Regions from separate parts of the Methylophaga sp. UBA678 genome, predicted to be linked through region 1. Evidence: riboswitches for the same ligand, from Rfam matches in the RefSeq annotation. Region 1 holds a riboswitch; the other holds the start of a gene.
What was found. A riboswitch is a leader RNA that binds a small molecule or an ion and turns the genes downstream of it on or off. The one in region 1 is predicted to bind cyclic di-GMP.

Region 1 (5,993 bases):
CTGATATAAATGAATAAACACCACTTTTTTCAGGGCTCAGTTTTGGGCGCGCCGGCTTATCAGAGACTGATTGTCGTTCTACTTATTAATATCGCGCTGTGATCAGCGATATTCTGGGCGGTATCACTCCCATGAGCAGTCCCGTCATCTCACTGAACAATGTCAGTGTTGCTTATGAAAATCAGCCTGTTATTCAGCAGATATCTGGCAAATTTACTCCTGGCAGTCTGACAGCTATTACTGGGCCTAATGGTGCTGGCAAATCCACGTTATTAAAAACGATTATGGGCGAACTTAGCCCTTCTCAAGGTTCACTTGAACGACACAATATCTCGGTTCGCAGCATCGGTTACTTACCTCAGGCAGCTGATATTGATCGTCAATTTCCAATCACGGTCTATGAAACCGTCTTACTAGGTTTATGGAAACAGACAGGTCCTTTTGGTGGTATATCGACGGATTTAGCCCATAAAGCCAAGGAGGCTTTAGTCACAGTCGGTTTGAAAGACTTTGAACGACAACCAATCAGTATGCTGTCTGCAGGACAATTTCAACGCGTCCTCTTTGCTCGCTTACTGTTGCAAAATGCCGACGTGATTGTATTGGACGAACCCTTTACTGCCATAGATGCCCAGACAACAAAAGATCTGATTGCCCTGGTTATGCGTTGGCATACAGAAGGTCGGACTGTCATTGCCGTATTGCACGACTTAAAACAAATCCGAGGCTACTTTCCCAATGTATTACTACTGGCAAGAAAGCTTATTGCTTGGGGTACAACCAAAGAAGTGCTCACCACGGCCAATGTATTAAAAGCAGTGCAGCAGTCTGAATCCTGGTTTGGTCAGCTTGAGCCGACACTGTTTAATCAGGTTGAAACACCATGACCAGTTACCAATTACTGATTGAACCCTTTGCAGATTACGGATTTATGCGACGAGCGCTTATCGCCTCTGTATCACTGGGTTTGAGTGCCGGGCCCGTCGGCGTGTTGTTATTGCTACGTCGAATGAGTCTTATCGGTGATGCCATGAGTCATGCGGTGTTACCTGGCGCAGCGATAGGCTTTTTGGTTGCTGGAGGCTTATCACTGATTGCTATGGGCATTGGCGGTTTGGTTGCCGGTATCAGCGTGGCATTACTATCAGGCTTTGTCAGTCGCACCACGATATTAAAAGAGGATGCCAGCTTTGCTACGTTTTATCTGACCTCACTGGCACTGGGCGTATTAATCGGCTCAATGCGTGGGTCAAATATTGATCTCTTACACGTACTCTTTGGCACCATACTGGCGATTGATGCCCAATCATTGTATCTGGTGGGTGGCGTAACTAGCTTGAGTCTTATTGTGTTAGCCATTATCTACCGACCACTGGTGGTTGAATGCTTTGACCCCGGCTTCTTAAAAGCCGTGGGTGGTTATGGCCCTGTTTATCACTTCTTATTTTTATTTCTGGTTGTGTTGAACTTGGTCGCCGGTTTTCAGACATTGGGCACGCTTATGGCTGTAGGTATCATGATGTTACCCGCTGCTATCTCTCAGCTTTGGGCCAGAACACTGCCAATGATGCTGGTCATTGCTGCATCGAGTGGTGCCTTATCTGGCTTTATCGGTCTGCTGATTTCTTATCACTTAGGTTCGGCGTCCGGACCAACTATTATTTTGACCAGCAGTTTTATCTATCTTGTCTCTCTGTGCATTGCCCCACAAGGGGTGTTAAAGCAGTGGTTCTATCACTACAAACTCTAGTATCAAAACAAAAGGTTCACTATGTACAAACCGTTATTCACCTATCTGATTCTTATTGGCCTAACTTTTGTCATCAAATCCGCTTCCGCTAACACTATCAATGCTGTCACCAGCTTTGGCATTTTGGCTGATGTCGTCAAAAACGTAGGTGGAGAGCATGTAAAAGTGACCAGTATCGTGCCACCTAATGGTGACCCACATAGCTACGAGCCCTCCCCAGGTGATGTAAAATTAATCAAATCCGCAGACGTCATCTTTTTAAGTGGCATGGGTTTAGAGAACTGGTTTCAACGTTTAGCGAAAGCCGCCGGCACCACCACAGCTCCGATTGCTGTTTCAAAAGGTATTGAGACCTATTCTGTAACAGCTGGCTATGGCCACTTCAGAGCCGATCCACACGTATGGAATGATGTCGATAATGTTCAAGTTTGGGTTAATAATATTGAGGCGGCCTTGATTCAAATCAGACCCGATCTGACAAATGAAATACAACAGGCTGCTCAAGCGTACAGAGAAAAACTGACGGCACTGGATGCCAGTATCCACGCAAAGCTGACAAGCCTGCCAACGGATAAACGTGACATTTTAACCAGCCATGATGCGTTTAGTTATTACACCAAAGCCTATGGCGTCAGATTCTTATCACCCCAGGGCGTATCCACAGAAACCGAAGCCTCAGCAGCTACCATCGCTAAACTCATCGACCAGATTAAACAGCTTGGCGTAACACGTTATTTTTTTGAAAACTCTAATAACACCCGTTTGATCAAGCAGATTGCTAACGCCACCGGGGCAAAACCAGGCGGCAGACTCTATCCGGAGTCGTTATCTGAAGAAAATGGACCGGCTCCAACCTATATCAAACTGATGCAATACAACACACAACAAATCGTTACGGCCCTTTCAGAATAACGCCGAGATACCCAGGCTATTTATTTTCAGATAGTCTGGGTAGTGGGTCCTGGTTATCTTGATGACGAAGTTGCTCCTCCAGACTCTTTAAATCTCCCAACACCCATACATCAGAAATAAGATCTTGTCTAAAAGTAAACAAAGCTGAGCCCTGCCAGCTTAAGCGTTTTTGTGTGGGGGGATATCCCATAAACACATCTCGATGAATGCCAGTAAAGGTCATTTTGGCAAATACTTTATCGCCTTCTTCTACAAGCTCATCAATAATGCATGTGTAATTGCCCAATGCTTTATGGACCATATCAACATACTCAGAGACCCCGACATGCCCGCGTTTTTCCTCACCCAATGATCCTCGGAAAGTCACATCATCACATAGGATAGAAGATATGGATGCCTTGTTGTGAGCATTCCATAAAACCTCATAAAACCGCCGCACATGGTCTTTATGCATAACTATTCTCAGAGAAAATCAGTCGGGACAGGGCTGGAACTAGTTTGGCTTAGTTGAGCTTTGACAGCAATTCATGAACCTCTTCAGCACGTAATGGCCTCACAAGACGACCCACTTCTTGACCATTGTTTAGCAGTATCAATGTCGGCCATAGCTTAACCTTAAACCCACGGCCCAATCGCTTACCCTTACCGTCATAGATTTTGATATGACGCAGTTCACTATGTTCATTGACCACTTCGATTATAGCTGCACTTGCTGCCTGACAATGACCACACCAAGGCGCACCAAACTCAAGTAATACCTTTCCTGGCAATTCCCTCGTTTGCTCAAAGGTTAATGTTTCCTCTGCATAGCCTGAGTCGTCATCAGCTTGATTCATATTCATATAATTAACTCTATGGGTAAATGACAATCTCTTTACTCAATCGCCGAAAGACTATTCTCTCAGCAACAAAAAACAGTTTATTTGCCATCTCATCTTGCCATAAGTTTCTGTCAGGCAATAAAAAAGCCGTAATGAACTTAATCATTACGGCTTTAATCGGTTTAACAGTCTGGGTATTAAGCGACTGTTTTTTGAGCTCTACGACGTAAGCCCATGAAACCTAATAATGCAGGAGCAAACAAGAATGCTGCAGCAGGAATAGGCACAGCAGATACGTTTAATGACATACCACCGATATTATCTCCGTATACACTGTCATTGATAAAAAACTGAACAGTGGCATCTGATAACAGTGTAAATGTTGCACCAAGTGCATTCAGCAGTGCTAAATCAGCAGTCGCATATCTACCAGTATCGCTAGTGATGATATTAGTAGTTCCAGAGGGTGTAGTGAATGAGTAGTTGTTTACCCAGCCTTTTGAACAACCTGTACCATCAGCACCACAACCTTGAACTTTACCCCAGGCATTCCACGCTGTGTATGTGTCATCTTTAAATGGGCTGATTGAATAAGTACCTGCTTTCAGGTTGAGTTCAACAGCATTCGAAGAAGTGTTTGTTTTTGCATCAAGGTGGACAGTTGCTGCATTGGCAGTCAACGGCGCCATAATTAACAACCCGAGAGCGATTACTAGATTCTTGCTAAATAACTTCATTACATAAGCCTTTGTTATTGTGCAACTCAGCCATCTTTATTCACAACTTATAAAGACCTGAAGCTTTCCGTGCTTGGCTCACACCAAGGTTGGCTTTATTGAGAAATTAATTTATTACAGCTACAGAATAAATCGCTTCTATAACTCAATCAATTGTACCTTGGTACTAGAAAGCCAATTTAAACGTAGGTTTTGGCGTTTTCCGTCATTGAGATTACTCCCACGCACATCAATCTGAACACGCAAAACAGATCTGGAGGACAACTAGGTATCAATTAGATAAATCAAACTCAGCGCGGCAATAACGTAACAAGCTAAAGTGAAAAATGACCAAAACCAGAGAGCGAGTAGCCCTGACTTTTTTCCACCATAAGCGAGGTTCTCAATAAAGATCGCTTCTTGCATCCGCTTGGCAATAAAGTGCATCGCCAGCACAGCAAGCAGAAATTGAATCAACGCTGGCACCCAACTCAAGACAGTCGCACTCATTACATACAGGATGCATAAAGAAATCATACCAAGAATGAACGAGCTGATGGCTTTGCCGTATTGACCAATACGCACATAATTAATAGCAATAAGGCTCAGTCCGCAAAGCGGTGTACCTAGAAAAGTCGCGATGCCAACTTGCCTGTGTGAAAACAGGGTTGCTCTTCCTTGATTCAATTTTTATCTCCTGACAAAAGTCATCACTGCAGCTAGCCAATGACTTAATCTAATCATTCATTAGATTAATATTACTCTCTAAGCCTCACTCATCGCCATGACTATTCCTTACTCTCACGTGGGTGTAGCTCAGACTCAATCCACTCCGCGACCTCTTGCTTGTCTTGTCTTTTTACCATCTGTCTCGTATTGATGTCTTTTGGATAAACGCAAGTGCCGGTATTGTGCTTCAGCACAAATGCGCGCTTCGCCCCAACAGGGTGTTTACTCGGAGCATGAATTACCGCAGCTCTTAACTCGAGACATTCAACGTCTTCCAGTGAAGCATTTAAACCTATTTTATTTTGAGTGTTTTCAATAATGTCTCGAAACGTACCTAAAATCAGATAACCACCATTGAGCAACGGCCCTTGACGCAAAGTTTGCTGCACATCCTGCTCGGTCACATTAATGCGCTCAAACTCTGTTACAGCAAGCTTATACTCCTCCCCGGACGTCATTTTTATCACGGCTTGTACACACACCACATGAACAGGTCTCTCACCCATATTCACTAACATACACAGCGCATCAGGGTTTTCATTTTGGGCATGATGGAAAATAAGATAAGGCCGATTATTTCGGCGATATTGACTAAGTATTAACTGTAAATAAACAAGCCAGATAATGGCCATAACAGCAGAGCTGACTGGGCCAATATAATCCATATATTTTTTCTCCTCCGTTGGAAATGATGTATAGAGGAGTACTGACTAAGAACTCAGTAATGAGTTTCATTTGGTAACTTGATGAGATGTGTGAGTTGGAAATCAATTGCAAGAAATCAAGTTTGCTGCCCCCTTGATCATGCAGATCCCTTGATTCTTTGATTTGTATGACCCTATTGATTTGTTATTTTAGACTGGCTTGGAGCATAGCCTAAAGCCAGTCCCAGCCGCGTAGCGGCGAATAACACCACCTTGTTATGTTCTTACCGCTCTGAAATACCATTCTGGTTGTTTCCATTCAATATCCTCCTCCATTCTATAGTCAAATTGACGAGGGTATTGATAATGCTCTATTAAATACTGAAGGTGTTGATTTGCAATTTCAGGGTCATATACCATC
Region 2 (5,993 bases), on a different contig from region 1:
ATCTCTATTGCTGATACATCTGAACCAAAATGCTCACAGACTTCTATAAGAAATTGTTGCCATGTGTCCTGTGCGTCCTTGGTCTCCATCTGATGCGCTTGATCAAATGGTTGAACGAGATGAAGAAGCACATCAAAATCTTCAGCGATGAGTTTTCTGAGTAATCTACCTGCATTACCAGTCACATCACCGTAACTGAGATCAATACGCACTGACTTGATATTAAGTTCGTGTAGATGATTGATGATGTAATCATCGACGCGAGCATCATCAGATGCAGCGACACCAACGCCAAGAAAGTTTTCAGGCACGACATGACCCGCTTGAGGGATGTGACCTTTGCGAAGCAAAAGACCGCCTTTTAAAGTGTGCTTAATTGTTTTTAATAAGAACCTTCCATCCACCATAGAAGGTATGTTTGCCGCTTCGCTTTTTCTCGGTAAGCCAGTCATTTTCGCTCAATCTTGTTATAAATGCGACAGGAATGTTACACCAGATGGATGAGTGATAACTATGATGAATGAGGATGACGTTAAGCTATGCTAAATGCTCAACTACACTAACTGATTGAATTCATAATAACTTAGACGAACAGGTTGATTTCGTTATGCAGGGTTAAGGTTGACTAAATAGTTGTGGCAGATTGGCAAATTTTTTATATTTTATTGTCAACAGCTTTAATTTTGGGTTGACTAAAAACACATATTACAGACTCACGCTACCAGTTGTGGAACGCATACTACCAACTGTTACCTTGCTATCTTATGCTGCATGACCTGGCTTCATGGGCTTAGCTAGCTTAACTAACAAGAAGCTAATTGATAAACAAGGTTTAAATATTAAAGCCGAGATAATACGGCAGCTTTTTATTTGCATTGCTCACACTTCGTTGCAGATTAGCAACTAAACAACATACGGTTTTCGAGCTTCAAACTTATCACTGTTATAATGCCCGACCATTGCCCCCCGATAGCTCAGCTGGATAGAGCATTGAATATTTATCTGTCTACAATGAGAAAAATAGGGCGGAGAATCCATTATTAGCTCTGATAATTAATATCAAAAATTTATTAATTAGTACCGAAGTACAATAGTTTTAATGAAGATCTAGTGTGAGAATGATTGAGTGATTAAATCATTCTCTTATTATGCCAAACTTGGCGTGAGCCTGGGACGGAAAACCACAGCTGTGCTTATAAGGACAGGTATCAGGGCTGGGTTGCATACCTTTAAGGAGTTCACCGATGAATAAGATGATCGCTACAATAATATTCTCATTTTTTTCTTTACCTACCTTTGCCGCTCCCGTAGATATTGATTTGAGTGGGGCTGCCTCTTCCACTCTAATTGATGCTGATGGGGCAAGTTTTTCACAAACTTTCACAGGTCAGACTGCATCTGGGGCAGGAATTTCAGGTTCCCCTACAGGGCCATTGTCACTCACACCAAGTGGAACAATGAGTGTTGCATTCTGGAGTCCAGGTTGCCCTGGTTGTGATTCTGGCAATTCACTGCTTACACCCTCAAGTTTTCAGGGCCCATTGTCGATATTGTTTGATTTTAATGCCGACAGTTTTTCATGGGTGATGGGAGGCTCTGTTGCAGGATCCAACGTTACTGTAGATCTATTTTCAAATAATGGTAGTTTAATCAACACAGTCCTAATCAGCATGCTGGAAGGGTATTACAAATACTCTATCTCCGGCTTGGGTGCTTTTGCAGGACTTACTTTTAGAGACAATAACGACCCAGCTGGAGTACGTTACATGGACATGTCTTATAATAGCGTGTCTGAAGTTCCAATCCCTGCCGCCGCTTTTATGTTTGCACCTGCACTACTAGGATTTATGGGCTTGCGTCGTAGAACCAAGCCAGCTGTTTAGCTCATTCCACAGCATTTAAAATTAAAGCCGTCACTCTTTGGCGGCTTTTTTTATTTGTATTGCTCACACTTCGTTGCAGATTCGGTGGGAATTAAAAGCAAACAATATTCAGTTTTCGTGCTTAAGGCTAATCGCCGTTATAATACCAGCCCGATGTCTTCGTAGCTCAGCTGGATAGCGCGTTGATATGAAAAAGCCCCAACATTTTGGGGCTTTTTTATTGAAAATATATGGTTAAGTTAAAACACATATTCCAGACTAACACTGCCGGCGGCATAATTTTCATCACGGTCACCGCCATACTCAATATCGGCCACCAAGCTAAGGTTGTTGTTATCCGCTACGCGTAATGTGGCACCGGCAAACCCGCCTGTGACACTTTCATCACCGGCAGTCGCAAACTTGAACTGACTACCGGCGATGCTGACTTTGGTATCGTCATCATCGGTATGACGTGAGTTCAGGCCTACTCGGAATTCAAATTCACTAGCCTCATCAAACTGATAAGCAGCCGCTAATTGTGCTCTTGCAGTTAATGCCTTGGCTTTGCGGTCATCTACACTCAGATTAGAATTGGTGGTGCCCGATTCACGGTAACCATCCAGCCAGGCCATGCTGTAATTCACACTGACAGAAGGGCGCAGCTCAAGACGGTCATTAACGCTAAAGGCTGAACCAAGAGTGATGCCGGGGCTGATAAACCAGCTATCAAAATCAGACTTGGCTGTTTCAAAACCATTCAGGTTATCGACAACAAGCCTGTCATTTTCATGGTCGCCGTAACCGGCAATCAGTGAGCCTGTGATATTAAGACCATGGGTTTTACGGTTGGCATAAACGCCGATGTAATAATTATCTGCTTCTGTTTCAAACGACGCGGTCTGGGTATCTGTCTTACTTCGCACAACACCACCCATCAAGCCTGAACGGTGACCACTTATATCCCACTCATAACCGAAGTTCACGCCGACATGGTGATGGTCATAAGCAATCGCGCCACCTTCGGCATCACGGTCAAACCTGCCACCAAAGACTTGCGCCCAAGCCACCGGTTTATGCTCTTCAAAATACATACCGGGAGATAACTCAAGCGACGCTAGCTGTACCTGTTTCAGTGGTGTGGTCTGCGCCATACGCTGCCCAATCACATTGTGGATGGATGAGGTCATGCCGGCTAACGCCACCCCGCGGGTGGATTCACCTGTCGGGTCGAGCGTGATCACTTGAGCGCGGGCAGTGTCACCCACCACCACGCCCGGCGTGAATAGATTGATATTCTCGGTATTCAAAATAGACAAATTGGCAGAGGCGCTGCCGCTGTAGATATTGACGGTGTCGTTATCGCTGCCATTTTGGCCTAAATCAATCCCGCCAATAATTTGTGAGCCAGATAGCAGGTTGACAGTGGTATTGCGATCCGAAGAAAGGTCGCCGGAAATAGCTAAGCTATCCGGGCCGGTGGCAGAAATCAGGCCGCTGTTGTTGATGGTCGCATTGTCTCCTGTAGACCTAATGCCATCAGCGTTTTCACCTGTTGTTGAAATACTGCCGCTATTGTTGATGGCGGCGTCAGTGCCATTTGAGTAAATGCCATCAGATTTTTCACCTGTTGTTGAAATACTGCCGCTATTGTTGATGGTCGCATTGTCGCCCGTAGACCTAATGCCATCAGCGTTTTCACCTGTTGTTGAAATACTGCCGCTATTGTTGATGGCGGCGTCAGTGCCATTTGAGTAAATGCCATCAGCGTTTTCACCTGTTGTTGAAATGCTACCGCTATTGTTGGTAGTGTTGTTGCCTTCTGACAAAATGCCGTATGAGCCAGCTCCGCTGGTGGAGATGTTGCCACTGTTGTTGATGGTGGCGTAATCGCCAGTTGACAAAATGCGAACTGCATTTTTACCGCTGCCAATGATGTTCCCGTTGTTGCTGATGGTGGCATTGTTGCCGCGTGAGTAAATGCCGTATGCATTATCGCCACTGGTTGTGATAGAGCCATTACTTTCGATATTGGCATTATCCCCGGGGGCATCAATAGCGGTGACGCCCGAAGTGCTCAATTCGCCACCTGTTTCAATAGTGCCGGTTTCATTGTCGTTGAGGGTTTGCTGGGTTGTGACCGTCTCACCATCCTGAATCGTAAAACTGGCTCCAAAACTTGTGGATGACAAGGCCAATAAGATAACAGCAGATAACGGGCGTAAAGCCATTGATGAGCAGGCCGACATGTTCAAAGTCCTTATAAAAAGCGCAGTATTGGGATATATACAAGGATGTTACAAAGTTAGGCTGCAAGCCGATATACACTAATTAGAGACTAGACATTTCTGAAAAAAACAGAAAGCCCCATGGTATGGGGCTTTAGGTGTGCTTTATAGGTGCGATGTTTTTTTGAAATTAAAACGCATACTGCAAGGTGAGACTCCTTGCTGCATACTCCTCATCACTATATACCGCCGAACTCGACATCGGCAATCAATGCGAAATTGTTGTCATTCATCACCCGTAAGGCTGAGATAAATACCAAAAAAGCTATCTTTAACGAATCAAAATGATGTGCTGATGGTATTTGTCTGTTTTGAGTTATTGAAATGAGCGTTTGAGCGTCAGAGCATTGGTAAGTTGGTAGAGGTGTTTGTGGACAAATATCGAGCAGTTTTTTTTCACTTAACTTTGATTTTAAGGTTGAGTTGATGCCGTTCAGTTGCCGGTCGCTCGGCTGGCTAGCTATAAGAGCATCCTGTTATAATGCCAGCCCGATGTCCCCGTAGCTCAGCTGGATAGAGCGTCCCCCTCCTAAGGGGAAGGTCGCAGGTTCGACTCCTGCCGGGGACGCCATTTAACCTTCCTTTTTTCAAAAAGTTACATTACTCTGGTTTCAGTGTTAGATCCTTAAAATGCCCATTTGGGACAATTTTGGGACACTCAAAATGCGTATTAGCCAGTGACCATTTATCTGTGGTTCGCTTTCAAACTATCGGCTTACTCTTTTATCCATACTAACTGGTATTCATTTTCCCTTGAATGCACTCTCTGTTTTTCTGCAAGACACAGCAAGAGATCAGTCCCTCTATCAGCATAGATTGATAAACATAGTGATCAGTGGCATCTAAAGTTTAATCAAACTTTGGCGATACGCTCTTTATCACTAACTCATATAGAATGGCACAAGCCATCGTCATGCTGAGAGAGAGCAATATGTCGATTCAAAAGAAATTTCTTATCGCGCTGGCTTCATCCATTTTAGTGCTGGCAATCATTACCGTTGCCGCATTAACGTATTCTGAGAATCAATCTCTTCATACTCGTCTCTCGAAACAAGCAGAACAGCTTTCCGATTCCACAGCGAAGATGCTCAATGTCATTAATAATCTGATGTTGGATCAGGTGAGCAGTAGCATGCGCTCCATGTTGGATATGATTAGCCGTAAAGGAGATGTTTCTCAGGCTGGCACAGTGGCAATAAATGACATGGTGGTGAATGATATTCGTTTTGGCGATTCCCCCCAGGCTTTGAACTATGGCTTGGTTGATAGAGTAGCTCAGCTGAATGGCGGTACGGCCACTATTTTCAGTAAACATAATGATGATTTTGTCAGAGTAAGCACCAATGTCCAGAAAGAAGGTAAACGTGCTGTTGGTACTGTTCTAGACCCTAACGGACTGGCTATCACACAAATACGAGAAGGTAAGCCCTTTTATGGTGTTGTGGATATTCTAGGGGAACCTTATTTCACCGGCTATGAACCACTGAAAAATGCATTCGATGAAGTCGTCGGCATTGCCTATGTAGGCTACAAGGTCAACATGGAAGAAGTGAATGCAGTTATTGCCTCTGGTCAGTTGCTCGAGCAAGGTTTTATCGCTTTGATAGATGCTAAAGAGCAAATTCGACAACACTCGGCTCATCAGGTTGAGTCTGTTATTGCTGATGCGATAAAAGAGCCGGGAGAAACCTGGCAACTTTATGATAAACCATTCGCACCCTGGGGGTATGAGTTAGTGGTGGCCTATTCGGAAGAAGATATTTCCACATTACTGTGGCAAAAAGCACTGATATATTTCGTGGTTTCATCCGTATTGGGGTTTTCAGTCGTCGGCTTGGTTTAT

Region 2: another riboswitch for cyclic di-GMP. It lies ahead of B3014_RS10490 (hypothetical protein); the one in region 1 lies ahead of B3014_RS14960 (hypothetical protein).

What each region holds. Positions count from the first base shown of each region.
Region 1 is NZ_DBNG01000034.1:16,940-22,932, reverse strand. It holds gene B3014_RS14985 (metal ABC transporter ATP-binding protein) at 132-887, shown strand; gene B3014_RS14980 (metal ABC transporter permease) at 884-1,750, shown strand; gene B3014_RS14975 (metal ABC transporter solute-binding protein, Zn/Mn family) at 1,772-2,662, shown strand; gene B3014_RS14970 (ester cyclase) at 2,679-3,116, opposite strand; gene B3014_RS14965 (thioredoxin family protein) at 3,166-3,504, opposite strand; gene B3014_RS14960 (hypothetical protein) at 3,681-4,220, opposite strand; cyclic di-GMP riboswitch class I at 4,238-4,324, opposite strand; gene B3014_RS14955 (hypothetical protein) at 4,485-4,886, opposite strand; gene B3014_RS14950 (hypothetical protein) at 4,988-5,593, opposite strand; gene B3014_RS14945 (DUF695 domain-containing protein) at 5,849-5,993, opposite strand, start outside.
Region 2 is NZ_DBNG01000019.1:36,402-42,394, forward strand. It holds gene B3014_RS10485 (lipopolysaccharide kinase InaA family protein) at 1-452, opposite strand, end outside; cyclic di-GMP riboswitch class I at 1,141-1,227, shown strand; gene B3014_RS10490 (hypothetical protein) at 1,245-1,883, shown strand; gene B3014_RS10495 (autotransporter outer membrane beta-barrel domain-containing protein) at 2,123-4,111, opposite strand; tRNA gene B3014_RS10500 (tRNA-Arg) at 4,645-4,721, shown strand; gene B3014_RS10505 (methyl-accepting chemotaxis protein) at 5,082-5,993, shown strand, end outside.